3 regions of the Rahnella sp. RFA10(1/100) genome follow, and region 2 is predicted to be linked to each of the others. Evidence: predicted binding sites of a transcription regulator. Region 2 holds the regulator's gene; each other region holds the start of a gene.
The links. Region 2 encodes PhoB, which activates phosphate uptake and scavenging genes when phosphate is short. Its sites were predicted from a motif close to CTGTCATAAAACTGNCNNAT; they were not measured.
Positions count from the first base shown of each region.

Region 1 (10,607 bases), on a different contig from region 2:
CAATACCAGGCATGGAAATGATCTGGGCGCGGCTTCAGAAAGAACACATGCCAATTCCTCATCAGTAAAGATAGAGGAATTCAGGGGATCGTTATTAATATTTAAATAATCTTTTATAAACCATTTTTCAAATGAGGCGTTATCAGTAAGGACTTTCATAAAACCTTTTCTGCTCTGTTCAGTGAATGCCATTATTAGGCCGCCCTCTGAGTTCATACACAATAGAAATTTTTAAAAATCGTGATTTGAAATATTTTGTGACCTACATCATGTATTTGATTAAAAGGATAATAATACTCTTGTGAGCAATAAATTTGACTATAATTTGATCAAAACTCTGGTCCTGGTTTATGAAACCAAAAGCATGAGTAAATCGGCGAAAGCACTGGGGCTTTCTTCCCCAACGCTGACCTATGCATTAAACAAATTGCGTGATTACTATAACGATCCGTTATTCATCAAATCCTCCAGAGGGCTTAAAGCGACGCCCGTTGCCAATCAGCTATATCCGAATTTCAAGAAAATTGACGAAGACATTGCGAACTCTGTGATGATAAGCGGCAAAAATTATCCTGAGGTTGCTGATGTTATCATCAGAACTAATACTATGGTTGAATATTTCCTGATGGATAAACTGCTAAAAAATAATAAATTGCGGGAAGGTATTAATTTCACGTTTAATAACCGGATCATGCTTGAAGAACAACGACTCACCGCACTGGTCTCACGGGAGGTGGATATTGATATTGGCTCGGCCATAAAGCATAACCACTCGTTTATTTCTACCCGTATCGCACAATCAAAAATTATTGGCTTATGCCGTCAGGGACATCCGCGGATTAAAGAAAATTTAAGCCTGGAACAGTGGATGAAAGAAGAGCATGCCGTACTCAGTTCTGCTGAAACACACGCCTATCTGCCGGAGAAATTATATGCAAATTTCCATCAGCGAAATATCCGTTACCGCTCAAACTCATTGCTTAATATGCTGCATTGCATAGAGAAAAGCGACTTTGTTATGTTCTTCCCGGAGTTCCTGCTGAAACATATTCCGCACTATTTTAATTTGCAAACGGTTGCTATACCCTGGATGGAAAAAGATACGCTGGATGTTTATGCCTATATTCATAGCAAGGCAAAAAATGACGAACGACTGCTGCATATAATTGATTTACTGAAAATGTAGAAGTGAGAAAACTCACCCTTGCGCGCAAAAACGGAAGGGATTCTTTGTTATTTCACCGCCTCTTCCGTCACCGGCAACGGCCTTTGAAATCGTCCGCCATTGCCATCTTCAGTAACAAATCATGGCCAACATAATTGCTCCAGTTGAAGGAATTTTGTAGAACCACTACCGCATTTTTATGCTTTTTATCGAAGCCAATATAACTGGAATACCCACCGATATAGCCGACCTGATAAGTAATAATCTGTCCATCTTTATAATCTGTGACCCAGGCGATGTTAGCGGCTTCCATTTCTCTCTGGAAATAAATCTTTTCCGTGGTCTGAATAGCGGCACTGAGAGCCGCAGATTGTGAATCATCAATATGCGCCCGCAAATATTTCAGCAAATCATCAGCATTACTGTAAAGGCTGGCCGCCGCCACCATATTGTTCGAGAAATGCCAGTCAGGCACCACGTCGCCACGGCGGATAAGTTTAGGCTGATCCCCTGCATGACCAATCGCGCGGTACGGATAGGCTTTTAACTGGCTGGCATAAAAACTGGTGTTACCCATTTTTAAGGAATCAAAAATAAAGGTATAAGATAATTGCTGAATATCTTCACCGGTTTTTAATTTCAAAATATAACCGAGCAGTGCATAGCCTAAATTAGAATATTGTGGCTGACGTAATAACGGCCTTTTAAAAGACGACAGGTCATCGACCACGGCATCGCTGTCCAGCTCATGATAGAAATTGTCGCCGGTATATAAATACTTAAGGAAACTTTCCAGCATATCTTTGGTCATGTTCTGACGGGGCAAACCCGAAGTGTGCGTCGCCAGTTGCAACAGGGTGATTTTTTTGGCGTCCTCGCTCAGCGGGGTATTTTTTGGCAGGAGATCCACCAGTTTGTCATCCCACTTAAGCTGTCCTTTATCGACCAGCCCCGCCACCACTTCTCCCGTCACACCTTTACTGACCGAACCGAGTGCAAACAGGGTTTCGCCATCAATCCTGTAACCGTTCACCGCGTTGGTATAACCATAGCCCCAGGTTCTGGCCGCGCCGTTATTTCTGATGATCCCGATCGCCATGCCGCTGGATTTTTCTTTGTGCAGGTACCGCCGGGCTACGGTATCCACCACGTCGTCAAGATTTTGGCCACAGGCCAGTTGCTTCACTTCATGCGGATTTTCTTTAACCTGCATATCGGAAAGTGTGCCGCACGCTGTCAGAAGCAGTGGAAGCATGATACTTAAGCCCGAAAACCGTCCCGTGATTCTTTTCATTTTATTGATTTATAAAGATAAATAGCACGGTGGCAATTATGCATAAACATCAGGTGACCTTGTGACAGAGAAAGAGACATGCCGGTTGGGCGTGGGCAGGTCGCAGACTGTGTTATTTCCTCGCGCTTTTCAATGAGAAATTGCCGTGTTCCTGATGTTCTTTTTAACAACCTTCCTGATCCGTCGGAAATGATTCAAAAACCGATCCAATGAGAATGAAAAATCTCTTTAGATGCATAAAAAATCATTCGCAACATTATTTATGAACATTTTATTAACGTAAATTATTGAATTAGATCGGTTTAATTAACGTTAACGCAATTTTTGCCGATAACCGTGATTCACATCCTGTCTTTTTCCTGAAGGCGGGACTTTTAAAATCAGGGGAAAATATGAACATCACACAACGTCTTTTACTGACGTTCTCGCTGCTTTCTGCGGCCCTTATCTCAATGGGCGTCGTCGCAATCATGTTGATTTCGGGTTTCCAGGACCGGTTTGAATATGTTCAGGTCAATACGATCCCTTCAATTAAGGATCTCAATAATCTTATTGATCAAAGCAATAAGCTTTCTCTCACCCTCTATAAACATCAGAGCCAGACCGATAACGGTAAAATGCCTGAAGTAGAAACCCGCATTCAGCAGCAGATTGCCGGGCTAAAAACGCTGACGGATTATTATCTGCAGCACAACATCTCAGATGCTGAAGATGAAAGGCTGACACACGTGGCTTTTGACAATATTCGTAAAGTGGAAGAGAAACTTCCCGCCTTTCTGACCTCTTCACGAGCGCATCAGGACGATGTCACTCTGGCAATGATTGAGGGCGACGACAGTATCGGCGGGGCTATCCGTCAGCTCATCGCCGATTATCGCAAACAGCTTACCTTAAATATCAACATCGGTGAGGGGCTGCGGGCCATCAACCACAGCATTTTCAACACCACATTGTGGGGAATGGGCGGCAGCGTGACGATCATTATTCTGCTGTTGGGATCCTTCGCACTGGCCACCATCCGTCGGGTACGAAAAAGCCTGCTGGACATCGGCGGGATTATGGCCGTCGCCAGCGAGCGGCTGGATCTGACCGTAAGCGCCGATGACAGCCGTCATGATGAAGTGGGCAATATGGCCCGCGCGTTCAATAGTCTGATGCAACGCGTATCCGGAGCGCTGCTGTCTGTGAGCGCGGCTTCCCAGTCCGTCAGCAGCGCCTCGGCACAAATCGCGGCCGGTAACGAAGATCTCTCCTCGCGCACCGAGCAGCAAGCAGCTTCTCTGGAACAAACGGCCGCCAGCATGACCGAGCTGAGCGAGACGGTTCGCCAGACGGCTGACAACACGCGTCAGGCCAGCCAGCTGGCGGGTAACATGAATGCACTGTCGGAGAAAAGTGCATCATCACTTGAGACGATGCTGGGTACGATGGGTGATATCCGCAGCAGTTCACGCAAAGTCACTGAGATCATCACGCTTATCGAGGGCATCGCCTTCCAGACCAATATTCTGGCGTTAAATGCCGCCGTGGAAGCGGCACGTGCCGGTGAGCACGGTAAAGGCTTTGCTGTTGTTGCCGGAGAGGTCAGAAATCTTTCTCAACGTTCGACCACCGCCGCGCGTGAGATAAAAGAACTGATCGACCTTTCCTACAGCCTGATCGAAGCCGGTGCCCATCAGGCGGGCGATGTCGGCGAGAACATGAACTCCATGGGTAATGCCATCCGTCAGGTGACTGATTTGGTCAATGAGATTGCCGCTGCGGCAACAGAGCAGAGTCAGGGGATTTCTCAGGTACATCAGGCGGTCAATCAGATGGATGACGTGACTCAGCAGAACGCCGCGCTGGTAGAGGAAGCCTCTTCAGCCTCACGCTCGTTGCAGGATCAGGCTGACGGCCTGGCGAGACTGGTCGGCGAATTCCGTCTCAGCGACGCCACGGCTCAGCATCAGTCCCGGGCAAAACCAGCGCGGGCACTAGCCGCCCTTCCACGCACGGAAAAACCGGGTGCGCACTCCACAAATGAGTCCGACTGGCAAAGCTTCTGATCAGGCTTTTGCCGTCGTCTCGTTACCGGGAGAACGTCATTATGGAAAATCTTCAGGAGCATGCCGGCCATCTGGAAAAACACAGGGCGCTGATCGAGAGCTTCGAACAGATGGCGGTGCTGGTGAATCAGCTTGCTACGGGAGAATACCGTTCACTGGATTTGTACATTAATAACTGCCGACATTTTCGCGATCGCAGTCTGGAAGTTCAGGCGGTGCTGGCAGATAAGCGTTTTGAAACCTACCTGATGCGCAATGATATTACGCTGTATTACAGCATTCACAGCGTAAATATGGCCTTCGGCATGATGACCAATATGCTGGAAAATTTGAAAGGTTTTTTGTCCTGAGAAGGTGTTACCGGGGGACTCCAAAACGCCAGTCAGGCTGCCGTTCACGACAGGAGACTATGAGTTCACAGTGACCGTATCCTAAAAGTACGTTTTAGCTGACCCCGCTACCTCAGAAAGGGTGCCGGGGTTTCTTGTGGTTCGTATTATTGGGTTTTACGCGTAGACTGCCCAACCTCACAAATCCGCTGTGATTATCCCGTAATAAAAACAATACCGCCCACAGGCGGCATTAGAACATCTGGACAGATAAACGCGGCAAGCCGCTAGCCTGCTTATGCAACCCAGCGGCCTTGCTCGCCGGCGTGAACCGCTCGCTAAACACGACATAGGGTCTGTCGGTCAGTGGCGACCACTACCCTATGTCGTGTTTTTCTGCTTTTGAGGGGGGGAGATTTTCCTGTTTGACATCAAAATTAGATTTTTTGTCGAGGTGCTCTGGATCACGAACTTTAATGTCTCAAATGCAGGTGAGATCACCAACTATTTATTCAGATCATCATTTTTATTATTGCAAAACACCATCAGATCCTGCGCACAGGCCCACGCCGAACTCCACGCCCACTGGAAGTTATATCCACCCAGCCAGCCGGTGACATCCACCACTTCACCGATAAAATACAAGCCCGGCACCTTAGCGGCGGCCATGGTTTTGGACGACAACTCTTTGGTATCGACGCCGCCAAGCGTCACTTCTGCCGTGCGGTAACCTTCGGTGCCGTTGGGCTGAACCTGCCAGTTTTGCAGTTGTTCAACCAGTTCCGCCTGCTGCGGCACATTCAGCTGTTTCAGCGTGACGTCCGGCAACTGACCCAGCGTTTGCAGGCACTCCACCAGACGTTTCGGCAGTTGCATCGCCAGCGTATTTTTCAGGCTCTGATTCGGGTGTTCCTGACGCTGCGTATTCAGAAACGCCGCCAGATCCACATCAGGAAGTAAGTTAACGCTCACAAACTCACCCGGCTGCCAGTAGCTCGAAAGCTGTAAAACTGCCGGACCGGACATGCCACGATGGGTGAAAAGAATGCTTTCACGGAAAACCGTGCCGTCTTGCGCAGTCAGAACCGCAGGCACTGACACGCCGGAAAGCGTCTGCAAATGATCGAGCAGCGGTTTGTGCAGGGTAAACGGCACCAGACCGGCGCGGGTCGGCAGCACTTTCAGGCCAAACTGTTCCGCCAGACGGTAACCGAAGGGTGTCGCGCCCAGCCCCGGCATGGAAAGCCCGCCGCTGGCAATAACAAGTGAGTGAGTGCTTACAGTTGAGCCATTCACCTTGATGACAAAGCCATTTTCGGTTTTCTGCACATCGGAAATCTCGCTGCGCAGGCGTACATCGACATTGCCCAGCTCGCATTCTTTATCGAGCATGCTGACGATTTGCTGTGCCGAGTCGTCGCAGAACAACTGCCCGAGGGTTTTCTCGTGCCAGGCGATGCCGTAACGGTTGACCATATCGATGAAATCCCACTGGGTATAACGCGCCAGCGCGGATTTACAAAAATGCGGATTTTCGGAAAGATAGGCAGCGGGTTCAGCATAAAGGTTGGTGAAATTGCAGCGTCCGCCGCCTGACATCAAAATTTTGCGTCCGGTTTTTTTGCCGTTATCCAGCAGCAGAACCCGGCAGCCACCTTGTCCGGCCTGCGCCGCGCAGAACATGCCTGCCGCACCTGCACCAATGACTACCACATCAACCTGTTCCACTTTCGGCCTCTCTTTTACGGAAATTCAACTACGTTTTACATAAGGTTCGCCCTGTTTACCGGGGCGTTGAGCCGCGGATTGTAAGGGACAGGCGCCTGTTAAACCAGCCAACAGACCGTTTCCTGAACGTCGTAAGTAAATGTTTCAATCACCAAAGGAGGAATAACTTTTTGATAAATAAAAACTTAACCAAATCCAGGGTAGATATTGGACTGTTTTTAGTCAAAAAAATGTCATATTTTCCTTTTCCCCTCCCCCTGTTCTCGCAGATAATGCGCGGCGTTCATGACCACTAACTGGCGTAACAATTATGCTGCATCTATTTGCCGGATTGGATATTCATACCGGTTCGTTATTGATTCTCGCGTTACTGTTTGTTCTGTTCTATGAAGCCATTAACGGCTTCCATGATACGGCCAACGCAGTGGCAACCGTCATCTATACCCGGGCAATGCGTTCGCAATTAGCGGTCGTGATGGCAGGGGTATTTAACTTCTTTGGCGTCCTGCTCGGTGGTTTGAGTGTGGCTTATGCCATCGTTCATTTACTGCCAACTGATTTGCTGCTCAACGTGGGTTCTGCTCATGGCCTTGCCATGGTGTTTTCTATGTTACTGGCGGCGATCATCTGGAACCTTGGCACCTGGTATTTCGGCCTGCCGGCGTCCAGTTCCCATACCCTGATCGGCGCCATCATTGGCGTAGGGCTGACCAATGCATTAATGACTCACACCTCTGTGGTCGATGCGTTAAACATCCCCAAAATGATCGGTATTTTTGCCTCACTGATCGTCTCCCCGCTGGTCGGGATGATTATGGCAGGTACCATGATTTTCCTGCTGCGCCGTTACTGGAGTGGCAACAAGAAACATGCACGTATCCACCTGACCCCTGCTGAACGGGAAAAGAAAGATGGCAAGAAAAAGCCGCCATTCTGGACACGTATCGGCCTGATCCTGTCGGCTATCGGCGTGAGTTTCTCTCATGGCGCTAATGATGGTCAGAAAGGTATTGGCCTGATCATGCTGGTTCTGATTGGTGTGGCTCCGGCGGGTTTTGTGCTGAACATGAGTGCAACCGGTTACGACATTACCCGTACCCGCGACGCCGTGACCCACCTCGGACAGTATTATCAGCAACATGCTGATGCCGTACCGCATGTGGTAGCACTGACACCGATAGTGCCTGCACCTGATGTTAATATCGCACCGACTGACGAGCCCAAAGTGTTCCACTGCGACAGCAGCCACGCACTTGACGCCATTGGTCGTGCGCAAAGCCTGCTGACTAATCTGCAATCTTATAGCGACCTGTCACCGGACGAACGCAGCCATATGCGTCGCCTGCTGATGTGTGTTTCTGATACTGCGGATAAGGTGGCGAAGCTGCCGGAAACTTCCGCCGCAGATAAACGCTTCCTCGGCGAGCTGAAAACCGACATTCTGCAAACCGTCGAATATGCACCTATCTGGATCATTATCGCGGTAGCGCTGGCGCTGGCGCTGGGTACCATGATTGGCTGGAAACGTGTTGCGACCACCATCGGTGAGAAGATTGGTAAGAAAGGCATGACTTACGCACAGGGGCTGTCAGCACAGCTTACTGCGGCAGTGTCCATCGGCGTGGCCAGCTACACCGGCATGCCAGTTTCCACCACGCATGTATTGTCGTCTGCCGTCGCGGGCACCATGATTGTCGATGGCGGCGGTGTGCAGTCGAAAACCGTGAAAAACATCGCGATGGCGTGGATATTAACCCTGCCGGTGTCGATTGTGCTTTCCGGTGTCCTGTACTGGATTGCCCTGAAGCTGATCTGATGCTTGTCTGACAGGCAGTAAAAAGGCGACCTTGCTCAGCAGGTCGCCTTTTTTGTTTCCTTATTCACTCATCCTCCCTCACGTTTCTTTCAGTTGCTAATACCAGATCAGCATCGCTAACATACTGATTAATATTAAACCGACCAGTGCCGTAGTCAGGATAAACTGACCGCGAACCCGCTCACAACGGCGAATAAACTCAGGATCGTGATGTTCAACGTAGCGCTGAGCATAAATATAGCGTACCAACCTTATTTGCTTGCCAGGCTGACCGTGAGCCGTAAAAAACCCTCCGCCATCGACGTACTGATACAACAGCGGATCGCACCCCCGCAGAACCACCAGCAATGCGCGCAAAGAAGAGTAATAGCGCAGCATATTCACTACACATACAAAACATAAAGCCCAAAACAGCGCAACGGGACTGATCATGATTCCCCCTCAAGGCGAACTGACACCGCGCAATGCGCCCGTCATGCTGGCACACACCCGGCGTTTCGCCCTGCCTTTCCGCAATTTCACACCCCCGGGCTACCTTCGCCCGCCCTCTTTTCGTACCACAGAAGATTGCCAAAGCAGGAGACGCCTGCATTATTGAGTGTAGGAAACGAATCCGAAACTGTTCATATTATTTATATCTATGGATTCTCAGATAAGGAAATGGGATCTGTATGCTTGATTTATTTAACCATTTTGGCGCTATACTGACGTCATGACATCCGCATGATGCTGATATTGCTATTAACCGACTTATGGAAGGAGTTTTCTTATGGCTTACAAACACATACTTATTGCTGTGGACCTGTCGCCGGAGAGCAAAGTTCTGGTCGAGAAAGCCGTTTCCATGGCGCGCCCGTATAACGCCAAAGTGTCCCTGATCCACGTTGATGTGAACTATTCAGACCTGTATACGGGTCTTATCGACGTTAACCTGGGCGACATGCAGAAACGTATTTCCGAAGAAACCCATCACGCGTTGAACGAACTGTCGCAAAATGCCGGCTATCCGATTTCGGAGACCCTCAGCGGCAGCGGTGATCTGGCGCAGGTGCTGGTAGATGCCATCAACAAATATGGCGTGGACTTAGTGCTGTGCGGCCATCATCAGGATTTCTGGAGCAAGCTGATGTCCTCAGCACGCCAGTTGATTAACACCGTTCATATCGACATGCTGATCGTGCCATTGCGCGATGAGGAAGAAGAAGCGTAAGAGGCGTTGCTGTTAATATTGTAAACAAGCCCGCTGGTTTTCACCTGCGGGCTTTTTTTGTCTTTTTGCCTGGAGAATACGGGTCGATTCCTGAACAAAGGATTAATCTGTATATACAGAATAGGTGATTATCAATATATAAATCACATCCCTCTGTTAATTATGAAGAATATTCAAACAGTATGGGTATATACGGAAGATGTTTTCATACAGGATGTATTATGAAAATCCAGTTTTCACCGGCAGTGAAAGAGAAATTGTTCGTAAAATACAATGTTGTGGAGAAAGAGGTCTTCGAATGCTTTGCTAACCGCGAGGGGCATTATCTGAAGGATACCCGCGAAAAGCTGGCAGCAACACTCCCAATTTAGAGGAAGATATTATGACGACCCGCCATGACGCTCAGGATAATGCAGAAATGTGGGATAATCGCGAGCTCGGAGCATCGGAGGAGCATGCAGAGGCAGTTAACCCTTCTCTGGCCGCTGAATTTGATGACATGATGGAGCTTCAGGCCATCTCAATAAGGTTGCAAAAATCGCTGCTGAATAACCTGAAAACCATCGCGGCACATCACCAGATTGGATACCAGCCGATGGTCAGGGATTTACTGACGCGTTTTGCGGAAGCAGAAATGAAAAAGATCCTGATTGACCAATTAAACAAGATCGACGAAACACAGCGGGATCGCGAAAAAACGGTGCCGGTTACTGAGTTTATTGAAGATTTGCGTAATCAGGCATGAAAATAAGAAACCAGAACGTATGTGCAGTGCTTTCTGGTTTCTTTTTCATCACCGTGCTGCCTTATAACGGCAGTTTCTATAATGACAGTTCTACAACGGCGTATAGATATCAAACCGGTGACTTTTGGTCACGACAGCGGCCTGGGCGGCGATATCAGCCATCGGCGGTGCGTAGTCCGGGCGTTTGACCACAATACGTTTAGTCGCTAAACGGCGTGCCGGTTCCAGCAGGCCATCCGCATCTTCATCCGGGCCGACTAATCCCTGAAATA
Region 1 covers NZ_SEWR01000005.1:132,181-142,787, forward strand. The annotation lists gene ETV65_RS16230 (hypothetical protein) at 1-192, opposite strand, end outside; gene ETV65_RS16235 (LysR family transcriptional regulator) at 302-1,186, shown strand; gene ETV65_RS16240 (beta-lactamase family protein) at 1,254-2,420, opposite strand; gene ETV65_RS16250 (methyl-accepting chemotaxis protein) at 2,852-4,507, shown strand; gene ETV65_RS16255 (hypothetical protein) at 4,549-4,857, shown strand; gene ETV65_RS16260 (NAD(P)/FAD-dependent oxidoreductase) at 5,341-6,564, opposite strand; gene pitA (inorganic phosphate transporter PitA) at 6,875-8,380, shown strand; gene uspB (universal stress protein UspB) at 8,477-8,812, opposite strand; gene uspA (universal stress protein UspA) at 9,150-9,590, shown strand; gene ETV65_RS24940 (hypothetical protein) at 9,812-9,961, shown strand; gene ETV65_RS16280 (hypothetical protein) at 9,973-10,335, shown strand; gene rsmJ (16S rRNA (guanine(1516)-N(2))-methyltransferase RsmJ) at 10,426-10,607, opposite strand, start outside.
Region 1: a site for PhoB is predicted at 6,784-6,803, ahead of pitA (inorganic phosphate transporter PitA). Genes of this name have one in related genera too.

Region 2 (10,607 bases):
CAATATGTCGGCTAACAGTATTCAAAAATGGGAACGCAACGAAACGAAACCAACGGGTGCCGCCCTGCTTTTACTGCTATTAATCGAAGAAAAAGGGTTACAGATCATTTGCTAAAAGAAGCCACAGCTTATTGCTGTGGCTTGATTTTTATCCCTTTACATCGCTTTGGCTGGCCTGTTCCGGAGGAACAATCAACTTCGGTGCCAGCGTAAACATAAAGCGCGTACCGACCCCCACTTCACTCATGACTTCAAGTTTGGTGTGGTGATGGCTGAGCGCATGTTTGACGATCGCCAGCCCGAGTCCGCTGCCGCCGGTCTGCCGCGAGCGGGCCTTATCGACCCGGTAAAAACGTTCGGTCAGGCGCGGGAGGTGCTGCGGCGCAATGCCCGGTCCGTTATCACTGATCTGGAATTGCGCACCATGCGGCGTTTGCTGCCAGCTGACTTCAATCCGCGTCCCGGCAGGCGTGTGGTTGACGGCGTTATACACCAGATTCGATACCGCACTGCGCAACTGATCTTCATTACCAAAGACGTTCAGTTTGTCATTAATGCGAAACACCACCTCATGCCGGCCGTTGCTTAACGTTTGCACCTCACGTTCGAGCATACCGAGCATCACCGGAATATCGACTTTCTCATGCAAATCAATATTCGCTGAAGCTTCGATTTTCGACAGCGTCAGCAACTGCTTCACCAGCCCGTCCATTCGCCGCGTCTGTTCCTGCATGGTATCCAGTGCTTTGGTGCGGAAAGGTTCTTCCAGTTTGGCGTCTTCCATCATTTCCAGATATCCCTGCAATACGGTCAGCGGGGTTCTCAGCTCATGACTGACGTTAGCAAAGAAGTTACGCCGTGCACCTTCAAGCTGACGCATCTGTGTGACATCGCGTGCCACCATCAGCAGTTGCCCTTCTGAATAAGGCATAACGCGAAACTCGACGTAATGCTCATTATTGAGTTGCAGATTCAGCGCCCGGCTGAAATCGCGGGTCTGGATCCACAGCCGGAATTCCGGATAACGCAGCAGGTTGAAGATATGTTGCCCGTTATCTTCCGGCCAGCGGAAACCGAGCAGATCCTGCGCCAGCCCGTTACACCAGAAAATATTGCCTTCTTCCGTGGTCAGCACCACGGCATCGGGCAGCGATTCAGCACCGCTGCGAAAACGTTTGATCAACTGACCTAATTCGCGACGCCGACGCCGGTTGCGCATCTGCATCTGGTTAAGCCCGTAGAACAGCGGCTCCCAGCTCCAGCGGCCGTTCGGCGGCGTAATACTGCGGTCAAGCCACAGCCAGTGAGAGAGTTTGAGCTGGTTGTAATAATTCCAGCCCAGTGCCGCAACCAGCGACACAAACAGGAGCCAGCCGAAATGACCGACGAAAATACCGAGAATTAACGCTGGCAGACAAAAGAGAAAAAATTCGCCGGCCAATCGTTTCCATGACAAACGTTCTAGCACACAGATTCTCCGCTGTGAGGACTCAATAACGCGTTGAAAAACGGTATCCGGTACCACGAACAGTCTGGATCATTCTGTCATGTCCGCTGGTTTCCAACGCCTTACGCAAACGACGAATATGCACGTCTACGGTGCGATCTTCCACATAAACGTTAGTGCCCCAGACGTTATTGAGCAACTGTTCCCGGCTATAAACACGTTCAGAATGCGTCATAAAGAAGTGTAATAACTTAAATTCTGTCGGCCCCATATCAAGCGCCTGTTCGTTGGCCATCACCCGGTGAGACGAGGGATCCAGGCTTAAACCCTGCATGTCGATCACTTCTTCCACCGCCATTGGCGAGATGCGACGCATCACCGCTTTAATGCGGGCAACCAGCTCTTTCGGGGAAAACGGTTTGGTGATGTAATCATCGGCACCGACTTCGAGGCCACGCACCCGATCTTCTTCTTCACCGCGTGCGGTCAACATCATCACCGGAATTTCGCGGGTCAGCGCCTCACGTTTAAGATGCTTAATAAACTGAATACCGGAACCGCCAGGTAACATCCAGTCGAGCAGGATAAGTTCAGGGTAAGGTTCAACAAGCTGCCCAATCGCCGAATCAAAATCCTCAGCTTCTACGGCCTGATAGCCATTTTGTTCCAGTACAAAACACACCATTTCACGGATTGGAGCTTCGTCTTCAACCACCAATATACGTCTAGCCATCGTAGGTCCTGCCAATAGGTTAGCGATCTTTTATTTGATTGCGGGCGCCATTATGCGTCAGTTTTGTGACAGATTTATGAACGAAAAGAATGGTTCATTACAGTCAAATATGACAGATAATTAGCGGCCATCTTGCTGAAATTGGACTGATTTATCGGGGACATCTCCCCCCGCCGACGTTTATACTTTGCCCCATTGTCGTCATCCAGGGTTCATACAGGAGTCTCATGCGCCTGATCCACACGTCAGACTGGCATCTTGGCCAGTACTTTTTCACCAAAAGCCGTGCAGCCGAACATCAGGCATTTCTGCGCTGGCTGACCGGTCAGGTGCAGCAACATCAGGTCGACGCCGTGATTGTCGCGGGTGATATTTTCGATACCGGATCACCGCCCAGTTATGCCCGCGAATTGTATAACCGCTTCGTGGTGGAATTACAACAAACCGGCTGTCAGCTGGTGGTACTGGCTGGCAACCACGATTCCGTCGCAACACTTAATGAATCACGCGAGCTACTTTCCTGCCTGAATACGCGGGTGATTGCCACTGTCGGCGAAAATCTGTCTGAACAGATTTTGGTGCTCAGTCAGCGTGACGGAAAACCGGGCGCGGTACTGTGTGCCATCCCGTTTTTACGCCCGCGTGATCTGCTGGCCAGTCAGGCCGGTCAGTCCGGCAGCGACAAACAACTGGCATTGCAGGAAGCCATCGCCGCACATTATGACGCGCTCTGGCAGGCCGCGCAGGCCAGGCGTGATGAACTTGGCATACCGCTGCCCGTTATTGCAACCGGCCATCTGACCACCGTTGGCGTCAGTACTTCTGATTCCGTGCGTGACATCTATATAGGCACACTTGACGCCTTCCCCGCGCAGGCGTTCCCGCCGGTTGATTATGTGGCGCTTGGCCATATTCACCGCGCACAGTGCGTCGCAAAAACTCACCACATCCGTTACAGCGGTTCGCCAATTGCCCTGAGCTTTGACGAACTGAGCAAAGCCAAAAGTGTGTATCTGCTCGATTTCGACGGGGCAACGCTCAGTGCCATCGACACGCTGGAAATTCCTGTTTTCCAGCCCATGCAGATACTCAAAGGCTCGCTGGCGGAAATTGAAAAGCAACTGGCGCAGTTCGAAGGCGGCGATGCACAAAAACCCGTCTGGCTTGATATCGAAGTCGCCACGCAGGATTATCTCAGCGATATTCAGCGGCGTATTCAGGCGCTGACTGCGGATTTGCCGGTGGAAGTTGTCCTGTTGCGCCGCAGCAAAGAACAGCGCATCAGCAGCATTGAGCAGCAGGAAAAAGAGACCCTCAGTGAACTGAGCGTCAGCGACGTCTTTGAACGGCGGCTGGCGCTGGAGCCGGACCCTGATGCCCCCCGTCAGGCGCGGATGCGCACTCTTTTTGCTCAGGTTGTTGAGCAGGTCACGCACGGTCAGAATGCAGAGGACAGCGCACAATGAAAATTCTCAGCCTGCGTTTAAAAAACCTGAACTCGCTGGAAGGCGAATGGAAAATTGATTTCACTGCCGAGCCGTTCGCCAGCAACGGATTATTCGCGATCACCGGCCCGACCGGTGCAGGGAAAACCACCCTGCTTGATGCCATTTGTCTGGCGCTTTATCATCAGACGCCACGTCTGAACATCACACCAAGCCAGAACGAACTGATGACCCGCCACACCGCCGAATCGCTGGCTGAGGTGGAGTTTGAAGTTAAAGGCGTAGCTTACCGCGCATTCTGGAGCCAGCGTCGTGCTAAAAATTCGCCGGATGGCAACTTGCAGGCACCGAAAGTCGAGCTGGCGTTACTGGCCGGCGGCAAAATTCTGGCCGATAAAGTGCGCGACAAACTCGACGCCATCGCCACACTGACCGGGCTGGATTTCGGCCGTTTCACCAAATCCATGATGCTGTCTCAGGGGCAGTTCGCCGCGTTTCTGAATGCTGATGCCAACGACCGCGCCGAATTGCTGGAAGAACTGACCGGCACCGAAATTTACGGACGGCTGTCTCAGCGCGTCTTTGAGCAACATAAAGAAGCGCGCATCGTACTCGACGGTCTGCATCAGCGCATGTCCGGCATCGAACTGCTCAGCGAAGAACAACGCCAGACGCTGGAGGCACAGCATGCTGAACTGAACGCACAGGAAAACAGCCTCAGCCAACAGGCGCAGCAACGCCTGCGGGATCTGAACTGGCTGCAACAATGGCAACAGGTGCAGCAAAAACTTCAGCAATCTCAGCTGCAGCTGGCTGCCGCTGAGCAGGAAAATCTGGCCGCCGCGCCGCAGTTACAACAGCTGGCACGCAGTGAACCGGCGGAAAAACTGCGTCCGTTACTCAATGACCGTCAGCGTTGTCAGGAAGAGTCACAACGCCTTCAGCAGCATCTGACGCAACTGATACAGCAACAGGAACAGCAGATCGCGCAGATGGCGCCGCTGAACCAGGCAGCAGAACAGGCGCAAACTGCACGTCAGAAGCAGGCCGAAGAACAGCGCCGGATGCAAACGCTGATCGAAGAAAAAATCCTGCCGCTGGACGGTGAAATCGCTCAGTGGCACAAATCACTGGCAGAAACACAGCGGGCGGTCAGTGAATCGCAGAAACAGGCCGCTGACCAGAACACAACACTGCGGCAAATAACGGCAGAACGACAAAAACTGGATGAAGAAAACCGCCAGCATCAAACCCGGCAGACCGCACTGACCGAAGCCCTTAACGCCGCACAGCAGCGTCAGGCAGCTCTGGAAAAACAGCATCCGCTGGCAGCCTTACAGAAACGGCAAACAGAACTGATGCAACTCCGGCCGGTGCGACAACAGCTTTTTTCGCTCGCGCAACTTTTCCCGCAGCTTAACCAGCGCGTGCAGCAACAAAACCAAGATTTTGCGCAGTATCAGGTACAACTGGCTGAGGAAGAGCAGCGCCTGGATAAGATCCGCCTGCAATGTCAGACACAACTTGAACATCTCAACGACGTAAAAACGCTGCATAAACAGGAAATGCTGATCGTCAGCCTCGAAGCTGAACGCGCGAATTTGCAAAGCGGTAAAGCCTGCCCGTTGTGCGGCTCGACCTCGCATCCGGCGGTTGAACACTATCAGGAGATCAAACCTTCTGAAACCGCACAGCGCGTCGAGAAAATGCAGCTTGAATTCGATGCGGTAAAAGCCAGCGGTATCGAACTGGCGGCGAAGATCAAAAGCCTGAAAGAACAGCAAAGACGTCTGCAGATCCAGATGGAGCAGGATCAGCAGCAACTGAATGCGCAGACGGCAAACTGGCAACAGCTCAGCATGCCGCTGAATCTGACGTTTACCCTGCATGACAGCACTGACATCTCGCAATGGCTGACCGCCCGCGACGAAGAAGAGCAGCAGTCTCAGGCGCTGACCGGCCAGCACGAACAGCTGGCACGGGCACTTCAACAGGCGAAAGATGCCCTGACTGACGCCCTGAATCTCCAACAGAAAGTACAACAGCAAAGTGCATTGCTGACCGAACGCATTACGCGGCTGGTAGAAATAGAGGCGAAATCTCAGCAAGACCTTGTCCGGTTGCAAAAACAACAGGCCGAAGGTGAAAAAGCGCTTTCTGAGCTTCATGCCCGGCGCCTCGAACTGTTCGGCGAGCGCCAGGTGGCTCAGGTTCGCGAACACTTACATCAGCAACAGCAGGCGGCAGAAAAAGCGTTCAGTGATGCCCAGACCGCGCTGCATAAGGCGCAGGAACAACGCGACCAGCTTGCCGGTCAGCTGGCCAGTGCGCAAAAGCAACAATTACAGACCAGCGCACAACTGACGCAAACGGAACAGGTGTGGCAACAGGCGCTGAGCACCAGCGGGTTTGCCGATGAAGCCGCGGTGAAAGAAGCGCTGCTTGACGACGTGCTGCGCCAACAGCTGCAGCAACGCAAAGAACATCTGCAACAACAACTGGCACAGGCACAGGCATTACTGACTGACGCCAGAGATATGCTGGAAAAGCATCGTCTTGTCCGCCCTGCTCATCTGAGTGAATCTGACGGTGATCTTAATGCCCTGACCGTGCAGCAGACGGAACTGGCTCAACAACTGAAAGCGTTACAACAACGTCTGGGCGAAGTGAAGAACCAACTGGAAAGCGACAAGCAGCGCCACAGCGGACAACAGGCGCTGATTGCTCAGATAGCGCAGGCACAGCTGACCTGTGATGACTGGGGTTATCTCAATCAGATGATTGGGTCCAGTGACGGGGCGAAATTCCGTAAATTCGCGCAGGGACTGACCCTCGATCATCTGGTTTATCTGGCGAACCGCCAGCTGGAAAAACTGCACGGGCGCTATCTGTTACAGCGCAAAACCAGCGATGCGCTGGAGTTGCAGGTGGTCGATACCTGGCAGGCCGATGCGCTACGTGACACCCGCACATTATCCGGCGGCGAAAGCTTCCTAGTCAGCCTGGCGCTGGCGCTGGCGCTCTCCGATCTGGTCAGCGACAAAACCCGCATCGACTCTCTGTTCCTTGATGAAGGTTTCGGCACGCTTGACGCCGACACGCTGGATACGGCACTGGATGCCCTCGACAGCCTTAACGCCTCGGGTAAAACCATCGGCGTGATCAGCCATGTCGAAGCAATGAAAGATCGCATTCCGGTACAAATCAAAGTCACCAAAGTGAATGGTCTGGGTATCAGCCGTTTAAGCAGTGAATTTAAAGTCTGACCGCGATCTTTTGCGGGGCATGTCGCTAAAAATATTGCTAGCGATATGCCCTGCCGTGGATCCTGATTGTGAGCAGGCGCCCAAAAATCGCACCAGCGCAGTGCGTATCCCTTTGTCAACCTGCTGAATTTAGGCCGCTTCCCGCCCGTTAACAAACTGGCATGCCCTGTGCTTAACGTTATGTATACAAGTTGCAGTACAAGTTGCAATGTATCCATAACCGCTAAGGGAACCGCCCATGAAAAACATCAAACCAGAATGCCGTCCGGTCGATAAAAAACGCCGCCAGCTGATGCAATGGCTTGCCATTACCGGTGGCGTTTCAACCCTGGGTGGCATGATCCCGACGTCGGTTTTTGCAGCCGGCGACGATGAAATCCGTATTGGCTACTGGCCGATTGTCGGCGGTTTACCCTTGTACGTGGCACTTGAACAGGGCTTTTTTAAAGAGGCCGGGCTGAATGTGAAAGGGGTGAAATTCGCCAGCGCACAACAAATTGTTGAAGGGATGATCACCGGCAGGATCCACGGCTGCGCAAATGGTACCGCAACCGGCGCGCTGGGACTGGGGGCCATTACCTCACCGGGTCTGTTTAAAATTATCTGTTCTAATCCGTCAAACCACACGCTGGTGTTAGATGAGTTTCTGGTACCACTGAACAGCCCGGCCAAGGCTATCAGTGATCTGAAAGGCAAGAAAATTGCCTGCGGCCCGGGGATCCAGAACGTCACTATGGCGAAAATTATTCTGGAGAAAAATGGCTTCACTAACCCGTCGGTGATCGAACTGCCGGTGGGGCAACACGCACCTGCCCTGGCCGCCGGGCAAATTGACGGTGTATACACGCTCGAACCGACCGGCACCGTGGGGCGGATGAAAAATCTTTCCCGCACCCTGGAAACCGGCGTGATTTCTAAATATGTGCTCGGCAACGCCGACGCACCGTGGTTTGGCGGTGCCGCAGCACTCAACGCCAGCTTTATTGCCAGCAAGCCTGAAGAAACCCAAAAGTTTATTGCCGCTTATCAGAAAGCGGTGGAATTCATTGCGGCTCACCCTGACAAAGCGCGCGAAAATGTCGCCGGTTACACCAGCATTGAACCGGCGCTGGTGAAGGAAGTGCCGCTGCCGGGCTTTGTGATGTATTCCGGTTTAAAAGGCGACAACCTGCAATGGTTCCAGAAGTTTTATGATGTCTTTACAGAAAGGAAAATCTTCAGCAAGCCGGTGGATGTCGCTTCACTGATTTATCAGGGATGAGGGGAAACAGAATGACTTCACGCTGGTCTTCAAGATTACTGCCGCTGATCGGCCCGGTACTGCTGTTTTTATTCTGGCAACTGGCCGTCAGTGCGAAATGGCTCAATCCGGTGCTTCTGCCCTCACCCGTCGAGACACTTGGCTATATGTTCCGGTCATTTTCCGATGCGTCCATGCGCACCGATATCGGCGCCACACTCTACCGGACGCTGGTTTCCTTCGCCTTTGCCGCGGTCATTGGTGTGCCGCTGGGGGTCATGCTGGGCAGCAATGAAAAAGTTTACCGCAGCCTGGAGTTTCTGATCGACTTCTTCCGTTCAACGCCATCCTCAGCGCTTATCCCGCTGTTTATGTTGATTTTCGGTATTACGGATGCCAACAAAATCGCCATCGCCGCCTTTGCTGCCGTGCTGGTCATCCTGTTCAACAGTGCATACGGCGTGATGAATGCCAAGAAAACCCGCCTGATGGCCGCCAAAGTGATGGGTATTTCCCGCTGGCATATTTTCAAAGACATCATGCTGATGGAAAGCCTGGCACAAACCTTTGTCGGACTGCGCACCGGCGTGTCGATTGCGCTGGTGATCGTGATTGTCGCCGAAATGTTTATCGGTTCAGAAACCGGCCTCGGTCATCGGATCATTGATGCCCAGCAGGTTTTCAATATCAAAGATATGTACGCCTCGATCCTGATCACTGGTGCGCTGGGCTATCTGCTGAATCTGGCTTTTTTACTGATCGAGAAAAAAACTGTGCACTGGAGTAGCAAAGCATGACGCAACCTCTCTCGCTGAACCCTGACTACCAAGGCCCGAAGCTGCCTCAATACGCCACGCGCCCCGACACGCATGTGACAATCCGCGGGCTGAGCAAAGCCTTTGCCGGGCAACCGCTTTACACCGATCTCAATCTGGATCTGCCGCGCAGCAAAATTGTGTCGATCTTCGGCCCGAATGGCTGTGGAAAATCGACCTTAATGAATATGATCGCCGGGCTGATCCCGGTCGATAAGGGCGATATTTTATTTGACGGCAAAACGCTGGCACAAACCACCATCGGCTACGTATTTCAGAACTACCGCGATGCGCTGTTTCCGTGGATGAGCGCGCGCGCCAACATCGCCTATCCACTGGTCCGCCATGGCATGAGCAAAGCCGATGTGAATGCACGGGTTGAGGAGCTGACGCAGATGTTTGATATCCGCTTTGACCTGAAACGCTATCCGTATGAGCTTTCCGGCGGCCAGCAGCAAACGGTATGTATCATGCGGGCGCTGGCGACGCGTCCGGAAGTGATGTTCCTCGACGAACCTTTCTCGGCGCTGGATTTCGAGATGACGCTGTTTATCCGCGATAAATTGCAGGAAGTGCAACTGGCGACTGGCGTCACGATGCTGATTGTGTCACATGATCTGGAAGATGCGGTGTTCCTGGCGGATGAGATTTTACTGCTGACGCGGCGACCGACGCAGATTGCGGAAATCGTACCGTTCGACCTGCCGCGCCCGCGTGGATCGGAAATCATGAGCCATCCGGAATTTATCCGCGTCAAGGCACATACTCTGGAAGTCTTTAAGCGCGAAATGGCGCTCTGAAGGGCAACGGCGGTAAGTCACAGGGGCGCGATTTTTTTTCCTGTGACTTACTAATGATTATTTCTGGTGCTTACAACGCAAAGCGCGATTGCGGCCATAGCCAGGCCGCACCGCGCACACCGCTCGAATCACCATGAACGGCTTTGAGGATCGGCGTTTCACATTCTCCGCCAAACACCCATTGTTTAATCAACAGCGGCACCGTCTGATACAAACGATCCACATTACTCATGCCTCCCCCGAAGACAATCACGTCCGGATCGAGGATATTTACTACGTTCGCCAGCGCCTTAGCCAGACGGCGTTCATAGCGTCCGAGCGCCAGTTCTGCGGTTTCATCCCCCTGTTCCACCCGCGCAATAATCTCAGCGCCTTTCAGCCGCTGACCGGACAAACGGAAGTAGTCTTCTGCAAAACCGGTGCCGGAAACAAAGGTTTCGACGCAGCCTGATTTCCCGCAATAGCACGGTACCTCACGGGCAAACTGAATTTCTTCATCATCCTGCCACGGCAGCGGGTTATGTCCCCATTCCCCGGCATTGCCATTACCGCCCGCATGCGCCGCGCCGTGAAGCGCCACACCGGAACCACAGCCGGTGCCGATAATCACCGCAAATACGGTCTGACGGCCCGCCCCTGCGCCGTCAGTGGCTTCTGACACCGCCAGGCAATTCGCATCATTGGCAATATGCACTTCGCGTTTTAACAGCAGGGCCAGATCCTCATCCAGCTGTTGTCCGTTCAGCCAGACCGAATTGGAATTTTTCACCTTACCGGTAAAAGGCGACAGAGTGCCGGGGATCCCCAGCCCTACGCTGCCGCGCTGGCCTGTGGCTTTTTCAGCGTCCAGCACCAGTCCTT
Region 2 covers NZ_SEWR01000003.1:96,744-107,350, forward strand. The annotation lists gene ETV65_RS10835 (helix-turn-helix domain-containing protein) at 1-115, shown strand, start outside; gene phoR (phosphate regulon sensor histidine kinase PhoR) at 149-1,468, opposite strand; gene phoB (phosphate response regulator transcription factor PhoB) at 1,491-2,180, opposite strand; gene sbcD (exonuclease subunit SbcD) at 2,408-3,646, shown strand; gene sbcC (exonuclease subunit SbcC) at 3,643-6,891, shown strand; gene ETV65_RS10860 (ABC transporter substrate-binding protein) at 7,130-8,152, shown strand; gene ETV65_RS10865 (ABC transporter permease) at 8,164-8,928, shown strand; gene ETV65_RS10870 (ABC transporter ATP-binding protein) at 8,925-9,746, shown strand; gene mak (fructokinase) at 9,817-10,607, opposite strand, start outside.

Region 3 (10,607 bases), on a different contig from region 2:
CCAGCGCGGTCACTTCCAGCACTTCCGGGCGCTCTACACGGGTGCCGAGAATGTCTGACTGGAATTGCATCAGGAAATTATTGGCAACCGCACCGCCATCCACTCGCAGCGCCTGCAGACGAGCGCCTGAGTCGGCCTGCATCGCATCCAGCACGTCGCGGGTCTGGTAGGCGATAGATTCCAACGTCGCGCGGATAATGTGGTTACTGTTCGCACCACGGCTCAGACCGAAGATAGCGCCGCGGGCATACGGGTCCCAATAAGGCGCGCCGAGGCCGGTGAAGGCGGGCACCACGTAAACACCATTGGTGTCTTTCACTTTCATGGAGAAATATTCGGAGTCGGTTGCATCGCTGAAAAGCTTCAGTTCATCTCGCAGCCACTGAATGGACGCACCGCCGACAAACACAGCACCTTCCAGCGCATAGTTCACTTCGCCGCGCGGACCGCAGGCGATGGTAGTCAGCAAACCATTTTTAGACGCTACCGCTTCAGTACCGGTATTCATCAGCAGGAAGCAACCGGTGCCGTAGGTATTTTTCGCCATACCCGGTTGGACACACAGCTGGCCATACAGGGCCGCCTGCTGGTCACCGGCGATACCGGCGATAGGGATACGCGTACCGCCTTTACCCCCGATGTTGGTCTGGCCGTAAATCTCAGAAGAAGGGCGAACTTCCGGCAGCATTTCACGCGGAATATCCAGCGCTTCAAGCATACGCTCATCCCATTGAAGGTCATGGATGTTGAACAACATGGTACGTGAGGCGTTAGTGTAATCCGTCACGTGAACACGACCCTGCGTCATTTTCCAGACCAACCAGGTGTCGACGGTGCCGAACAGCAGTTCGCCGCGTTTAGCGCGTTCACGTGAACCTTCAACGTGGTCGAGGATCCATTTCAGTTTGGTACCGGAGAAGTACGGGTCGATAACCAGGCCGGTGTTGTGGCGAATGTATTCTTCCAGACCGTCTTTTTTCAGCGTTTCGCAGATGTCAGCAGTGCGGCGGCATTGCCAGACAATCGCATTATAGATTGGCTTGCCAGTTTCTTTTTCCCACACAATGGTGGTTTCGCGCTGGTTGGTGATACCGATACCGGCAATCTGATCGGAATTAATGTCGGCTTTTGCCAACACTTCCACCAGCACCGAGCTTTGCGATGCCCAGATTTCCATCGGGTCATGCTCAACCCAGCCCGATTTCGGGTAGATCTGGGTGAACTCGCGTTGTGCCACGCTGACGATATTGGCATCGTGATCCAGAACTACGGCGCGTGAACTGGTTGTACCCTGGTCGAGTGCAACAATGTATTTTTTTTCGTGAGTCGTATCTGCTGACATAATATTCATCCTACGAATGAGTAAGCTGTGGAACAGTTTAGCCGATCAGGCCTTACGTTGTTTGGATGGCTGAGGTGCTTTTTCTTCTGCCGGTTCATTAATCTGATTTGGCAAATGGCGACCAATCAGCGCCTTGTAGGCGATGGCACCCAGAGAAGCCCCGAGCAACGGGCCAAAAATTGGCACCAGGAAATAAGGAATATCGCGCGCACCGGTGAAGGCAACCTTGCCCCAGCCAGCGAAGAAGGCGAACACTTTCGGACCGAAGTCACGGGCCGGGTTCAGGGCGAATCCGGTCAGTGGCCCCATGGATGCACCGATAACCGCGATCAGGATACCGATAAGCAGCGGTGCCAGCGGGCCACGTGGAATACCGTTGCCATCATCAGTCAGGCCGAGGATTAACGCCATCAGAATGGCTGTAATCACCGTTTCTACCAGAAACGCCTGCAATACGCTGATGTGCGGGTTCGGATAGGTAGAGAAAATACCGGCCAGATCCAGACTTTCGACGCTGCCGCGGACCATATTGTGGCTTTGCTCAAAATCGAAGAACAGATTGTAGTAAAGGCCATAAACCAGTGCAGCGGCGCAAAAAGCACCGGCGACCTGTGCCACGATGTAAGGCAGAACTTTGCGTCCTTCAAAGTTTGCAAACAAACAAAGTGCAACGGTCACCGCCGGATTCAGGTGTGCACCGGAGATGGCGGCTGTCAGGTAGATGGCCATTGCCACACCCAGACCCCAGATGATACTGATTTCCCACTGGCCAAAGGTTGCCCCGGCAAGTTTCATTGCTGCGACACAGCCCGCACCAAAGAAAATGATAAGCCCGGTACCCAGAAACTCAGCGATGCACTGACCTTTTAATGTGGAACTCATGGTTTGGCTCATAGTTTGATCCTGCTAAGGATGATGTTAATGGTTAGTTATAGTTTTTCTGTTATATCGTTTGTGAACGTAATCGGATTTTGGCGTTCATCATTAAATGAGAACGTAATGTGAATTTATCGTTAACGAGCATAAACGAGAAATAGCGAAATCAAATTTTGTGTGTTGCGTCATAAAAATGAGCGATTTCGCGTATTGTCGGGCCATGATGCCGCGCCAAAAGGCCTGGATTTAACATTTTCAGCGCGCGTTGCTGACAAACGAGCATCACTATTACGTGTTTTACGGTGGCTACGGTTATTCGGCATTAAAGGCTATTTCTGGCGTGTGACGCTGCTTTTTAGGCATTTCCTGATACCCGGCACTGTAAAATTGCAACAGACTGCGTGGATAGAGGGGTTGCGGGTAGACAGATCAAAGCTGGCTACATACAATCACCCGTTAAGACACCTGCCGGTTTTATGCAATTCTCTGATGAATTCGTTATAAAAATCGACGGAGTGCAGGAATTTTTGAGCCGTGTCCGGACGATGCGGCAGAACATAAGATGTGCGCCTTGCGAACATAAGGGGACCGAAAAATGTCATTTGAAGTATTTGAGAAATTAGAAGCTAAAGTTCAGCAAGCGATCGATACCATTACTCTGTTGCAGATGGAAATCGAAGAACTGAAAGAGCAGAACAACGCCCTGTCTCAGGAAGTTCAGCAAGCCAGCGGCAATCATGAGTCTCTGGTGCGTGAAAATGCGCAGCTGAAAGAAGAACAACACGTATGGCAGGATCGTCTGCGTGCACTGTTGGGAAAAATGGAAGAAGTTTAATCACTTCATATTCCAAATAAAAAAGGACGCCAAGGCGTCCTTTTTTGTTGTGCACAGAAGAAAATTATTCTATATCGAGCGGGTCTTCTGACAGCACGATACCGGTATTATCGGCATAAAGATGGTCGCCGGAGAAGAAGGTGACGCCGCCGAAATTGACACGAATGTCGCTTTCGCCGATTCCTTCACTGCCTGCGCCAGCCGGGATAGCGGCCATCGCCTGAATACCCAGGTCCAACTCTTCGAGATCGTCAACCTGACGGACTGCACCATAAATCACGATGCCTTCCCATTCGTTCTGGAACGCGAGGCGTGCCAGTCCGGCATCCAGCAGTGCGCGACGCACAGAACCGCCGCCATCAATCACTAACACACGGCCACGGCCGTTTTCTTCCAGCAGGTCATAAAGCAAGCCATTATCTTCGAAGCATTTCACGGTAGTGATTTGCCCGCCAAATGAAGTACGGCCGCCAAAGTTGGAGAACAAGGGTTCGACGACATTCACTTCTTCATGGTAGATGTCGCAAAGTTCGGAAGTATCGTATTTCATAGGTTTTCATCTGGTTGCTGCATGAATGCTCAGTATATCCCTTTCCGGCGGATGTTGGCAAAATCATCAATTGTTAAATGTGAAAAGTGACCTGATAAACGCACATCAGGCCAACTTTGTTCAATTGAGTAACAGTCCTACTGCAAATAAGACGTTAGTCAGCAACGCCGTTTTTACCATATGTTCCAGTAACGGGCGGACTTCGGTGGATGTTGTGGATTTCATCACCCGCGCCACATGTTTCGCCAGCATCGGAATCGCCAGAATAAACAGCCAGCCGGTCCAATGATGCAGGTATACGGCGGAGAAAATGAGCAGACACAGCACGGCGGCGGTCAGGATGATAGTGTGATAACGGCGGGCGTTAACCGGCCCGAGGCGAACCGCCAGTGTATTCTTGCCATTGATACTGTCGGTTTCGATATCGCGCAAATTATTGATATTGAGCACGGCGGTGGAGAGCAAACCGGTTGCCGTCGCCGGAAGCATCACGATCCAGTCGAAATAGCCTGCCTGTAAATAAAACGTCCCCGCGACACTGATCCAGCCGAAGAAAATAAGAACGGAAATATCGCCAAGCCCCATGTAGCCATAAGGCCGTGTGCCGACGGTATAGGTAATCGCCGCACCAATCGACAGCAAGCCGAGAACCAAAAACCCGACCACGTCACTGGGTTTATGGCAGGCCACGGCGATGAGCGCGATACCGCAAATTATGGTCAGCGCGATGGTCAGGATAATGGCGTGCTTCATCTGCGCAGCGGTAATCAGCCCCTTTTGCATTCCGCGCAGAGGGCCGACGCGATCCGGGGTATCGCTGCCTTTCTCTGCGTCCCCATAGTCATTCGCCAGATTCGACAGGATTTGCAGACAGCCGGCAGTCAGCAGTGCCAGCAATGCAATAAGCGGATGGAAGGTATTTTGCAGGCTGGCAATGGCAGAACCCATGACGATAGAGGCAAACGCCAGTGGCAAGGTTTTCGGGCGCAAGCTTTCCAGCCAGGCGCGGGCGGGCGTCGTCGGTGTGCAGGAAGTGATTATGCTCATAGATGATTTCGCTCAGGTGAAGAATCAGTCCGAAATCTAAAAAAAATCAGGGAGGCAAACGCCTCCCTGAAGATCACTTTCGGAACGTATGAGCAAATTATAAGATAAAACGGCTCAGATCTTCATCAGCTACCAGCTGGTCAAGGTGGCTTCTAACATAATCTGCATCAATGTTTATGGAGATTCCGTTACTTTCGCTGGCGTCGTAAGAGATATCTTCCATCAGACGCTCCAGAACGGTGTGCAGACGACGCGCACCGATATTCTCTGTGGTTTCGTTTACCTGCCATGCGGCTTCTGCAATGCGCCGGATACCGTCAGCGGTGAAATCAATGGTTACGCCTTCGGTCGCCATCAATGCTTTGTACTGATGTGTCAGCGAAGCACTTGGCTCGGTCAGGATACGTTCGAAGTCTTCAGTCGACAGCGCCTGCAGTTCCACACGAATGGGCAGACGACCCTGCAATTCTGGGATCAGGTCTGACGGACTGGCCGTCTGGAATGCGCCGGACGCGATGAACAGGATATGATCGGTTTTCACCATGCCATGCTTGGTAGACACCGTGCAGCCTTCCACCAGTGGCAACAGGTCACGCTGAACACCTTCACGGGATACGTCAGGGCCTGAACTCTGACCGCCACGTTTACAGATTTTGTCGATCTCATCGATAAACACGATACCGTGTTGTTCAACGGCTTCGATCGCCTGTTCTTTCAGATCTTCCGGGTTCACCAGTTTCGCCGCTTCTTCTTCAATCAGCAGCTTCAGCGCTTCTTTGATTTTCAGTTTACGTGGTTTCTGTTTCTGAGCACCCATGCTCTGGAACATCGACTGCAACTGATTAGTCATTTCTTCCATGCCCGGCGGAGACATGATTTCAACGCCAATCGGGCCGGATGCCAGGCTGATTTCAATTTCTTTGTCGTCGAGCTGGCCTTCACGCAGTTTTTTGCGGAAGTTCTGGCGCGCAGCAGAAGGTTCCTGCGCTTCGTCAGGCTGCCCCCAGTTATTTTTAGCCGGCGGGATCAGTACGTCCAGAATACGTTCTTCGGCCAGTTCTTCAGCACGATAACGGTTTTTTTCAATAGCTTGCAGACGCACCATTTTCACAGCCGAATCGGTCAGGTCGCGGATAATAGAATCCACTTCTTTACCCACATAACCGACTTCAGTGAATTTGGTCGCTTCTACTTTGATGAACGGCGCGTTAGCCAGTTTCGCCAGACGACGGGCAATTTCGGTTTTGCCGACACCGGTCGGGCCGATCATCAGAATATTTTTCGGGGTGACTTCATGGCGCAGCGCTTCATCGAGCTGCATGCGGCGCCAGCGGTTACGCAAAGCAATGGCCACGGCGCGTTTCGCTTTATCCTGGCCAATGATGTAACTGTCTAATTCGCTGACAATCTCGCGCGGGGTCATCTCAGACATAATTTCGATCCTTACGCTTTAGAAGATAATTCTTCGATAGTGTGGAAATGGTTGGTATAGATGCAGATGTCACCGGCGATGCTCAGCGATTTTTCAACGATGTCGCGCGCTTCAAGCTCGGAATTTTCCAGCAATGCGCGTGCCGCGGCCTGGGCATACGGGCCACCGGAACCGATGGCGATCAGGTCGTTTTCCGGCTGGATAACATCGCCGTTACCGCTGATGATAAGCGACGCGTTTTCATCCGCGACGGCCAGCAGGGCTTCCAGACGTCGCAGCATGCGGTCGGTTCGCCAGTCTTTTGCCAGTTCAACGGCAGCTTTCACCAGATGACCCTGATGCATTTCCAGCTTGCGCTCGAACAGCTCAAACAGCGTGAAGGCATCAGCCGTGCCGCCAGCAAAGCCCGCAATCACTTTGTCGTTATACAGGCGACGTACTTTTTTGACGTTGCCCTTCATGACGGTATTTCCCAATGTGGCCTGGCCATCACCACCGATAACGACCTTGCCGTTGCGGCGTACACTTACAATTGTTGTCACGAGCGGTTCCTCGTTGCAGACTGAAAAGATCCCCGCAGGCTTGGGGGACACGTCGGGTGTCTCACAAGCTTACGAGGCATATTGAAAGTATAGATTGGGGAAGGATTACGGGTTTTCAACCCCCGGTTGCGAGGGGTATGCAACCGGAGATGCCTGCGCTCTTCAGGCGGGATAAGGTGTTGTCTGCACCGGAGCGATTGTTGTAAGGGCCGATCACCACGCGGTTCCAGCCACCGCCGGTAGTGATCCGGCCTTCAAAGCCTTCAAATGCCAGCTTCGCGCGCTGCGATTCTGCCTGTTCCGTACCTTTGAAAGAACCACACTGCACCATAAAGCGTTGGGTTTTTTCCTGTGCTTTTGGTTTTTCCGGCTCAGCCTGAGTAATGGCGGCTGGCTGTTGCGGTTTCGGTACTTCTTTCACCGGCTCTTTAACCTGTGGCTTCGGTTTTGGCTGCGCTTGCACCTGAGCTTGCGGCGCGCGTACCGGCTGCGTTTGTGGCGTATACGTCGGCTGCGGCTGAACCTGGCGCGGCTGAGTTTGCACTGGTTGTTGCTGTGCGTATGTTGGCTGCTGTTGTTGAACCTGGCGCTGAGTATGTGCCGGCGCCTGCGCCACCTGGTTAGGGTCGTTATACGGCACTTCAGACAACTGTGTTGGCGTCTGGCGCATATCGGCCTGCATCTGTTCGAGAAGCTGGCGCTGTTCCGGCGTCAGTTGTGTTTTGGATTCGACCTGCCCGCCCGCTGTCGGTTCTGTCGGCGTGGTCACGCCCATCTGGCGGTTTTCCAATTCTTTAATGTAACGCCAGCGTTCTTCCGGCTTAGGCGGCAATCCGTTACCCGGACGGACAGCGTGCGTTGGCAACACTGTCGCTTCTTCACGTTTATTGTGCGCAATAAAATAGAGGCCACCGACAAACACCACCAGTACCGCAACGGCTAACACCACCATGGTTTTGGAGATCGTCGTGGAACTGCGTTTTTTACTCCGGCTGGTACTTTTCCGCCGCGCTCCTGAGCGCCCACGGCTTACATAGTCTCTTTGTGCCACTATCGTTTCGCTGTGTCGTGATGAATGAAGAAGTGCGTCATGTTACTCAACCCTGAACATTTACTGAAACTAAAACTGTCGAAGAACATAAAAACGGACTCACGCTTTGGGGGCAGCGGTGCTTTCCCGCACCACCAGCTCGCTATCAAGCAACAGTGAACCGTTTTGTACCGGATTCCCCTGTAACTGCTCAAGTAATAATAACATGGCCTGACGGCCAAGCTGGAATCTCGGCTGCGCAACAGTGGTCAGCGGAGGATCGGTATACTGGCTGGCCTTAATGTCATCGAAACCGACAACCGACAAATCCTGCGGAATGCGCAGACCCATTTTTTTCGCCTGGAACATAGCGCCAATCGCCATCACATCGTTGTGACAGAAAATCGCCGTCGGCGGGACGGGCAGTGCCATCAGCTCGGTGACGGCTTGCGCCCCCGATTCATAGCTGAAATCGCCATCAATGGTCAGCGAACTCTCGACACTCAGTCCGTTGCGGCGCAGTGCCTGTACATAACCTTGCGAACGGTACTGGCACAACGGCATATGTTTCGGGCCGGCGATGCAGGCAATACGCTGATGCCCCAGTTTAAGAAGATAATGCACGGCTTCGAACGCGGCTGTCAGGTTATCAATATGGACTGTCGGCAGTTCAAGTTCCGGCGCAAATTCATTGGCCATCACCATCGGCGGTAAGTTGCGTTGTTCTTCTTTACTGGCATCGAAAGGTAAATCAGAGCCAAGCAGGAGCATACCGTCAATTTGCTTGGTAATAATCAGATTGATAAAGGTTTTCTCTTGCTGATTTTGGTGAGCACAATCTCCGATCAACACCAGATAACCGCTTTCGGCGGCTGTACGCTCGATCCCCTGGATCAGGTCGGCGAAAAACGGATCGCAAATGTCGGGGACGATCACCAGAATAGTGCGTGATTCATTACGTTTCAGATTGCGGGCCAGTGCATGAGGAGAATACCCTACGGCCATCACAGCCTGATCAACTTTCTGACGGGTCGCGGCGGAGACTTTCTCCGGATTCATTAACGCACGGGATACGGTTGCTGTTGAAACGCCTGCCTGTTCAGCCACATCTTTCATTGTTGCGGCGGGTAATTCTTTCTTGTGCTCCAACGTCTCTCTCCTTGCAACAGCATCAAACTGACACAACAACATCAACATTCCTCACCTGGCTACGCATGATGTGTAGCTCATCACATTCTAAACAGAATGTGAGTAGGATTTGTTACCTAATTTGCATTAAAAGTGTGACGCAGATGCTTTTTTCGATCCATCACGCAAAAAACCTGACTCTTTATGCATATTTGCTTTGGAGATCAGCTATCAATCGGATCGACATCCAGGGTCCATTTCACTTTTTTGGCTTGTGGCAGACTTAAAATCAGCGGCTGGGAGCTTTTGATCAGATGCTGCAAAACGCGACGTGAAGGGTGCTGCAATAAAAGCTGCCAGCGGAAGCGTCCGCTGCGTTTGGCTTGTAACGCAGGAACCGGCCCCAGGATCCACAGCGAATCATCTTTCAGCGGACTGGATTCGATCAGATTGCGTAACTGCTGAAGAAACAGCGCCGATTGCTGATTATCGTGGTCTTCCGAACGGATCATAATATGGCTGGTATAGGGAGGGAGGAAGACGCTTTTGCGTTCCGCCAGCGTCTGTCTGGCAAACTCGTCGTAGCCCTGTTGCAACAATACCTGCAGTAGAGGATGTTCGGGATGGTGAGTTTGCAATACCACTTCCCCTTGCTTACCTGCGCGACCGGCACGGCCTGACACCTGCGTATAAAGCTGGGCAAAGCGCTCGGCAGAACGGAAATCCGCTGAGAACAAGGCACCGTCTACATCCAGCAGTGATACCAGCGTGACGTCAGGGAAGTGATGCCCTTTTGCCAGCATTTGCGTACCGATAAGAATACGTGCGCCGCCACGATGGACTTCACTCAGATGCTGTTCCAGTGAACCTTTACGGCTGGTGGTATCGCGGTCAATCCGCGTGATAGGCGTATCCGGGAACAACGGTGCCAGTTCATTTTCCAGCTGTTCTGTACCGACGCCGACCGAGACCAGTTGTGTTGAGCCGCAATGCGGACACTGATGCGGCACGGCGCGCTGACTGTCACAATGGTGGCAGCGCAGCTGACGCTGATTCTGGTGCAGGGTGTAATAGTGATCGCAGCGCTGACATTCGGCTATCCAGCCGCACTCATGGCACAGCAGGGCAGGCGCATAGCCACGGCGGTTGAGGAACAACATCACCTGATTATCGGCCTTCAGGTGTTCCTGCATTTTCTGGATCAGCGGTTGAGACAGCCCGACTTTTAGCTGCAACCCTTTTAAATCCAGCAGATTTTGCCGGGCGAGTTTGGCATTTCCGGCTCGTTTGGTCAGTCTGAGCTGGCGATATTTTCCCCGTTCAACATTGTGCAGCGTTTCCAGAGCCGGGGTTGCCGAGCCCATAATAATCGGAATATTTTCAGCGTGAGCGCGGTATACCGCCAGATCACGGGCGTGATAGCGCCAGCCTTCCTGCTGCTTATAAGAACTGTCGTGTTCTTCATCAATGATAATGACACCAAGGCGTGCAAACGGCGTAAACAGCGACGAGCGGGTGCCAATCACAATGCCTGCTTCGCCATTGCGCGCCCGCAGCCAGACGGCGAGGCGTTCGCTGTCGTTCAGACCGGAATGGAGTACATCCACCGGCGCACTGAAACGCTCGCGAAAACGCGCGATGGTTTGCGGCGTCAGGCCAATTTCCGGCACCATCACCAGCGCCTGCCGACCTTGCGCCAGAATGTTTTCCAGCACACTCAGATACACTTCGGTTTTACCCGAGCCGGTCACACCGGCCAGCAACCAGGCGGAAAATTGTTGATCTTCACTGCGGATCGCACCGACGGCGGTGGCCTGCTCGGTAT
Region 3 covers NZ_SEWR01000011.1:81,068-91,674, forward strand. The annotation lists gene glpK (glycerol kinase GlpK) at 1-1,342, opposite strand, end outside; gene ETV65_RS22735 (MIP/aquaporin family protein) at 1,388-2,236, opposite strand; gene zapB (septal ring assembly protein ZapB) at 2,814-3,053, shown strand; gene rraA (ribonuclease E activity regulator RraA) at 3,118-3,603, opposite strand; gene ETV65_RS22750 (1,4-dihydroxy-2-naphthoate polyprenyltransferase) at 3,724-4,650, opposite strand; gene hslU (HslU--HslV peptidase ATPase subunit) at 4,748-6,082, opposite strand; gene hslV (ATP-dependent protease subunit HslV) at 6,094-6,624, opposite strand; gene ftsN (cell division protein FtsN) at 6,740-7,675, opposite strand; gene cytR (DNA-binding transcriptional regulator CytR) at 7,775-8,803, opposite strand; gene priA (primosomal protein N') at 9,007-10,607, opposite strand, start outside.
Region 3: a site for PhoB is predicted at 2,401-2,420, ahead of ETV65_RS22735 (MIP/aquaporin family protein). Genes of this name have one in related genera too.